2 linked regions of the Halostagnicola kamekurae genome follow. Each later gene encodes a partner of the first gene's protein in a complex. Links are inferred from orthologs where the notes say so. Each region holds a gene or a part of one and is shown on either strand. Other genes may lie near its edges.

Region 1 (3,252 bases):
CTTCGAGGAGTTTCAGGCCCGCCGAGCAGGGCTTCGCTACCGGCCAGAACGCCACGAATCGGCCGAGTACCTCCACACCCTGAACGCATCCGGGCTTGCACTCCCGCGGGTGATGGTCGCGGTCCTCGAGTATCACCAGAACGAGGACGGCACGGTGACGATTCCCGAAGCCCTCCGACCCTACATGGGCGGACAGGAAGTCATCGAGGGTCACGAGAAGGTCGGCGAGGCGGCACTCGGCGCGGGCGAGCGCGAGTAGCGCTCGAGCGTTGGTCGCAGAGGAGAATAGTTTTTGTGTGGGCGAGAACGATTGTTTGTGCTCTCACTACTGATTACAGACGGACAAAGCGAAGCCACGGGGCTCGACTCCGAGCGGTTCATTCAGGACAGTGGACACCCGTCGTCCATCTGGAATCGTAAGGCGCTCTTCAGCCAGTGATCGAACCGAATACCAAACTACCCGCTCGAGCGGAGCAGCGTCGTTTGCGAGAAGAAAAAAGCGAACGAACGGTCGCAGCTTAGATGTAGTCGATCGCCGGCGGCAGCTCGAGTTTCATGCCCTTGCGCTCCCGGATTTCCATAATCTTCTCGCGCTGGAGCGAGTCAGACATGACCTCGAAGCCTGCGTTCTCGGTGTTCCAAGAGGCGCGCCCCTCGGTCGCAGAGCGGATGTCGGAGGCGAACCCGATCATCTCGTCGACGGGCGCGATACCCTCGACGACCATGAGGTCACCCTCCTGGTACATGTCGTCGACGCGGCCGCGTCGACCCTGAATCTCGCCGGAGGCGGCGCCCATGTGGTCGTTCGGCACGTCGATACGGACGTCCTGCATCGGCTCGAGCATCTTGATCTGGCCGTCGATCAGCGCCTTGTGGACGGCGTTTCGCGTCGCCGGGATGACCTGTGCCGGGCCGCGGTGGATCGTGTCCTCGTGGAGCTTCGCGTCGTGGAGGCGGATGAGCGTCCCCTGAACGGGCTCGTTGGCGAGCGGACCGTTGTCCAGTGCGTCCTCGAGTCCCTCGATGAACAGCTCCATCGTCTCGTTTAAGTGCTGGATACCCTTGGTGGCGTCGAGCAGGATGTTCGAGCCGTGGATGTGCTCGACGATCTGGGAGTCGTCCTTGTCCATGCCGGCTTCCTGCAACGCTTCGCGGCGCTCCTGTTCGGGCATATCCATCGACGCCTCGCCCATCTTGATCGTCTCGACGAGATCCTCCGTGAGCGGCTCGACGGAGATGTAGAATCGGTTGTGGCGGTTCGGTGAGATCCCTTCGACCTGATCGCTCGCCTGCTGGATCGCCTCGCGGTAGACGACGATCGGTTCACCGGTGTTGACCGGAATGCCCTGGTTCTTCTCGATACGCTGGGTGATGACCTCGAGGTGGAGCTCGCCCTGCCCGGAGATCAGGTGCTCGCCCGTGTCCTCGTTGATCGTAATCTGGATCGTCGGGTCCTCCTTGGAGACCTGACGCAGCGTCTCGATCAGCTTCGGCAGGTCGTCCATCGTCTGGGCCTCGACGCTCTTCGTGATCACGGGCTCGGAGATGTGCTCGATGGATTCGAACGGCGTCATCTCGACGCTCGAGACGGTCGAGCCGGCGATAGCGTCTCGCAGACCGGTGACGGCAGCGATGTTGCCGGCCGGGACGTTCTCGACCTCCTCGCGCTCGCCGCCCATGTAGATGCCGACGGACTGGACACGATTCTTGCCCGCAGTCCCGGAGACGTACAGTTCCTGACCCTTCTCGAGGGTACCCGAGAAGACACGTCCTGCAGCGATTTCACCGGCGTGTGGGTCCACACCGATATCCGTAACCATCAGGACGACTTCGCCGGTCTCGTCGACGAGGCGCATCTGTTCTGCCAGTTCGGACTCGTCGTCACCACGCCAGACGCGCGGGATACGACGAGGCTGTGCCTTGATGGGATTCGGGAAGTGCTCACAGACCATATCGAGCACGACGTCCGACAGGGGCGTCTTCTCGTGAAGTTCCTGTCGTTTGTCGTTTTGCTCGAGCTCCATGATCTCGGCGAAGTCCATCCCGGTTCGCTGCATCGAGGGCATGGAGACGCCCCACTTGTACAGCGCGGAGCCGAAGCCGACGGTGCCGTCCTCGACGGAGACCGTCCAGTCGTCGATGTCGTCCATGTCTTCGGTCATCCCGCGGATAAGTTCGTTGACGTCGCCGATGACCGAGACGAGACGCCGTTGCATCTCTTCGGGGCCTTCCTGTAGTTCCGAAATCAGCCGGTCGACCTTGTTGATAAAGAGCGTCGGTTTGACGCCTTCTCGAAGCGCCTGCCGGAGAACCGTTTCGGTCTGTGGCATGGCGCCCTCGACGGCGTCGACGACGACGAGCGCACCGTCGACGGCACGCATCGCTCGAGTGACGTCGCCGCCGAAGTCGACGTGGCCCGGCGTGTCGATGAGGTTGATCAGGTGGTTGGTATCCTCGTACTCGTGGGTCATCGAAACGTTGGCCGCGTCGATGGTGATCCCACGTTCCTGTTCGTCCTCCTCGGTGTCCATCGCGAGCTGTTCACCGGCTGTGTCGTCGGAAATCATGCCGGCACCGGCCAGCAGGTTGTCCGTAAGCGTCGTTTTTCCGTGATCGACGTGAGCGGCGATGGCGATATTCCGGATGTTCTCCGGTTCGTCCATCAGCCGTTCACACTCCTGTACGATCTTCTTGCGTCGGCCCATATACCCACCTTTACCGCCAGTGGGGTCAAAAGGGTAGTGTTTCGCTGCCGTCGGAAATCGAGACAGTAACCCGCTGGACAACGCGAATCTGTCGTTTGGGTGAGTGAATGTCTTCCACGAACTCCACAAGTGACGCGGCCCGAGTCGGAAAGCCAACCGAAACTCGAGCGGTACCTACCGGTACCCAACGGGCGAAACAGACATACTCTCCCAACCCTTGCTATAGACACCCATGGATATCCGCGTGCACGGATCCGGTCCCGCTGCGCCCTTTCTCAGCGCCCGAGACCGCTTCGAAACCGAACACGATCTCTCACTGCCCGTCACCGTTCGTCTCAGAAACGATCCCGACGAACGCACCTTCGCCGCCCACTACGACGACCACCACGTGCTGAACATCTCGAGACAGGCCGCTTCGAGTGCAATGGCCAGCGAACTCGCCCTCCACGAGTTCGCCCACATGGCTCGTCACGAACAGGCCCATCCCTCTCACACGCAGTCGATCGACGAAGTACTCTATCTCGCGCTCGGGGGCAAACGCATCGAG
Region 2 (2,972 bases), 1.0 Mb from region 1 along the record:
AAGATGATGGGTATGTTACCACAGAAAAGAAAGGTCGTGAGAAAATCGTGAAACTCACTTCCGATGGACAGAACACCCTCCATGCATTTCGGTATCTTATCGAGGATGAATATACTGTGGAGTAGTTAATTCCATCCAAATAAAGTTGATATATACCGGAAATTTGGACGTGTGTCTGTTAAAAATCTGGACTACCCAATTCGGTTCGAAATTCGTTCCGTTGTTCAAAATATATAAAAAATCACTCTACTAACACGGTTATATGATGCACCAACTATTAGTGGTTAGAAGTAATTCTACGTAATACGAAGTAATACTGAGTGGACACAAAGATCGAGTTTGCCGTGTCGACGCCGCTCGTCGCGACGATGTACCCCCGATTCCCCGATTCGCCTGGAACGAAGACGAGGACGGCGACCGCAGCGATAGCCGCCGAGATACCCGGAACGTACCCGACGACGGCGCCCGCGAACGAACCCGCAAGCGCCGTTATCCCGACCAGCCGACGCGGCATCCGAATCGCTTCGTCGCGCTGGGGCGGGACGCCGCCGCCGCGAATCGCTTCGATCAGTACGGGTGCGCCGAACAGTCCGGCGAAAAGCGGCGCGAGCATCCCGCCGGCCTCGAGGGGCGCGTCGGGGGTGAGATCGAGCGTCGCCGCGCCGAGTGCCGTCGCCAGACCGAACGAGAGGGCGGCCCCCGCACATCGCTTCCAGGTGCGCTCCGAGGCGATCAGTGCGACGACGACCATCGCGAGCACGATCGAGAGGTTCGCGCTGATCGTCGGATAGACGGCAGTGACGCCCCAGGTGATCGGGAGCGCGAGCGGGACCGCCGCGAGAACTGCGAGCAGACTCCCGAGCGCGGAGAGGCGGATCGCCTCGTACCCGCGGCCCTCGAGCACCATTCGGTGTGCGGGCAGCGCGGTGACCGCCATCTCGGCGTCCGGCACTCCGAGCGCCATCGCCGGAACGGCGTTGACGAACGTGTGGACGACGCCAGCCGCGAGCATCGCACAGCCGACGAAAAGCGGCCGCCCGGGAACCGAGGGCGCGACGCCCGCCAGCAACAGCGCGAAGTTGTTCGCGTGCAGTCCCGGGATCAGCCCGCTACAGCTACCGAGGGCCGCACCCGCGAGTACCCACGCGACGAGCTGGGCCGACAGCGCGGGATCGACCAGCGACTCGAGAACGGGGACGGCCATGCCGGGTCTGGCCGCGGGATCAGTTATTAACTCTCGGGCGTCGATCGGTGGCTTCGCTCCCCGCTGGCAGAGCTACGCCCGTATCGTCGAAAGAAAGGGTCGAAATCGTCTCGAGGCGAGTTATCCGAAGAGTTCGCCGAGACCTTCGCCGCCGTCGCCTTCGTCTTCGTCGTCTTCGTCCTCGTCGCCTCCTGCATCGGCGTCGTCGGCTTCGTCGGCTTCGTCGTCTCCACCCTCGTCAGCGCCACCTTCCGCTGCGGCCGCGCCGCCCGCTGCGCCGCCCGCGGCGGGAACTGCTGCGGCCTCGTCGACGGCCTCGTCGATGTCGACGTCCTCGAGCGCGGCGACGAGCGCCTTGACTCGAGACTCTTCGACGTCGACGCCGGCCGCGTCGAGTACGTCCGTCAGGTTGTCTTCGTTGATCTCTTCGTCCGCTTCGTTCAGGATGAGTGCAGCGTATACGTATTCCATTGTTGTAACCTCAATTAACCGAACATTTCGCCGAGCCCTTCGCCGCCACCGGAATCATCGTCTTCGTCGTCTTCGTCGTCGACGTCGGTGTCAGCGTCGGCCTCGTCGTCTTGGTCGTCAGCCGATTCGTCTTCGTCGTCGGGTTCCGCCTGCGTGGCAGTCGGCGCCTCGACGCCCTGGAGTTCCTCCGGCAGCGCCTCCTCGTCCTCGATCTGGGCGGCGAGCGCACGAAGCTGTGCGTCCGCCTTGCTCACGAGGTCGTCGGCGAGGTCGGGGGACTCGATCGCCGCCTGCAGGCCGAGGCTCTTGGCCTCGCCCGTCGCCTTCGCGATGAGCGTCGGCGCGGTCGCGTCGGTCGGGAACGTCGCGTTGATCGCGAGGTTCCGTGCGCGGGCCGCGGCCGTCGCCACGTCGCTCTCGTAGGCGTCGACGTCGATGTCGAGGTCTTCGGGGTCGAACTGCACGCCCTCGGCGACGACCGAGCGGAGGTCGAGTCCGACCTCCTTCGGTTCGATGCCGAGTTCGTTGAGCACGTTCGAGAGGTCGGCCGACACCTCTTCGCCGGCCTCGAGGACCGTCGAGTCCTCCATGACCTGAATCGAACCGTCCTCGATGCGCGCGTTCGCGCCGATGCTCTGGAGTTCGCCGACGAACGGACCGGGATCGACGCCGGTGTCACCCTCCGGGATGACGATGTCGTTCGGGGCGACCTCGCCCTCGTTGATCGGGGCGGGCGTCTTCGAGGCCTCGAGTTCCTTGTAGAGTGCGAACGGGTTGCTGTCCGTCGCGACCAGCCCGACCTGTCCCTCGATGTGAGGGACGAGTTCGTCGAGCCCGGCTTCCTCGAGCGCGTGCGTCTGGAGCGTGTTTCGGCTGACGCGGACCACGGCGGTGCCGTGGAGGCCGCGGCGCATGTCCTGGAGCTGTTTGCTCGGAATGCCGGCGATGCCGACCACGCCGATGCTCTCGTAGTTCTCGATGAGCTCCGAGAGTTCGGCGACCTCCTGTTCTTTCCACTGCGGCAGGTTCTCAGTTTTGCGCTCGGCTTCTGCGCTCATCTCAGGCCACCTCCACGGACGGGCCCATCGTCGTCTTCAGGAAGACCGAATCGATGTTCTGTGGACCCTTCTCGAGGTCGGCGTGGAGTCGGCGAAGGATAACGTCGACGTTGTCGGCGATGTCCTCCGCGCTCATGTCTTCGGCACCGACGCGCGTGTGGAACGTGCGCCGATCCCGCGAGCGGATCTGAACCGTGTTCTTGAGTCTGTTGACGGTCTCGACGACGTCCTGGTCGTGC

Evidence for each region. Proteins that work in one complex are often made in the same cells at the same time.
Region 2: the proteins of BM348_RS01695 (region 1) and rpl12p are in contact, whole or in part, in a crystal structure (PDB 5H7L), measured with the Pyrococcus horikoshii proteins. The link is inferred for Halostagnicola kamekurae from one-to-one orthologs. Residues at the interface, in WP_048053510.1 of Pyrococcus horikoshii: Pro161, Met164, Met165, Phe168, Ser169, Ile172, Val195, Glu196, Phe202, Leu211, Ser212, Val213, Met216, Lys222, Phe223, Asn224; in WP_010886059.1 of Pyrococcus horikoshii: Leu100, Ala101, Gly102, Leu103, Ser104, Ala105, Leu106, Phe107, Gly108.

The regions. Positions count from the first base shown.
Region 1 is NZ_FOZS01000001.1:340,399-343,650, reverse strand. The notes cover bases 113-3,103. They hold BM348_RS01695 (elongation factor EF-2), read right to left. Parts: upstream 2,706-3,103; coding sequence 519-2,705; downstream 113-518. Other genes in these bases: BM348_RS01690 (DUF5781 family protein), read left to right, coding at 2,938-3,103; serS (serine--tRNA ligase), read left to right, coding at 113-259. In the rest of the region: more of serS, read left to right, coding at 1-112; more of BM348_RS01690, read left to right, coding at 3,104-3,252. UniProt on the Methanocaldococcus jannaschii protein: Catalyzes the GTP-dependent ribosomal translocation step during translation elongation.
Region 2 is NZ_FOZS01000001.1:1,377,352-1,380,323, forward strand. It holds rpl12p (50S ribosomal protein P1), read right to left. Parts: upstream 1,676-2,972; coding sequence 1,325-1,675; downstream 1-1,324. Other genes in the region: BM348_RS07100 (HFX_2341 family transcriptional regulator domain-containing protein), read left to right, coding at 1-125; BM348_RS07115 (50S ribosomal protein L10), read right to left, coding at 1,690-2,733; BM348_RS07120 (50S ribosomal protein L1), read right to left, coding at 2,735-2,972. UniProt on the Methanocaldococcus jannaschii protein: Forms part of the ribosomal stalk, playing a central role in the interaction of the ribosome with GTP-bound translation factors.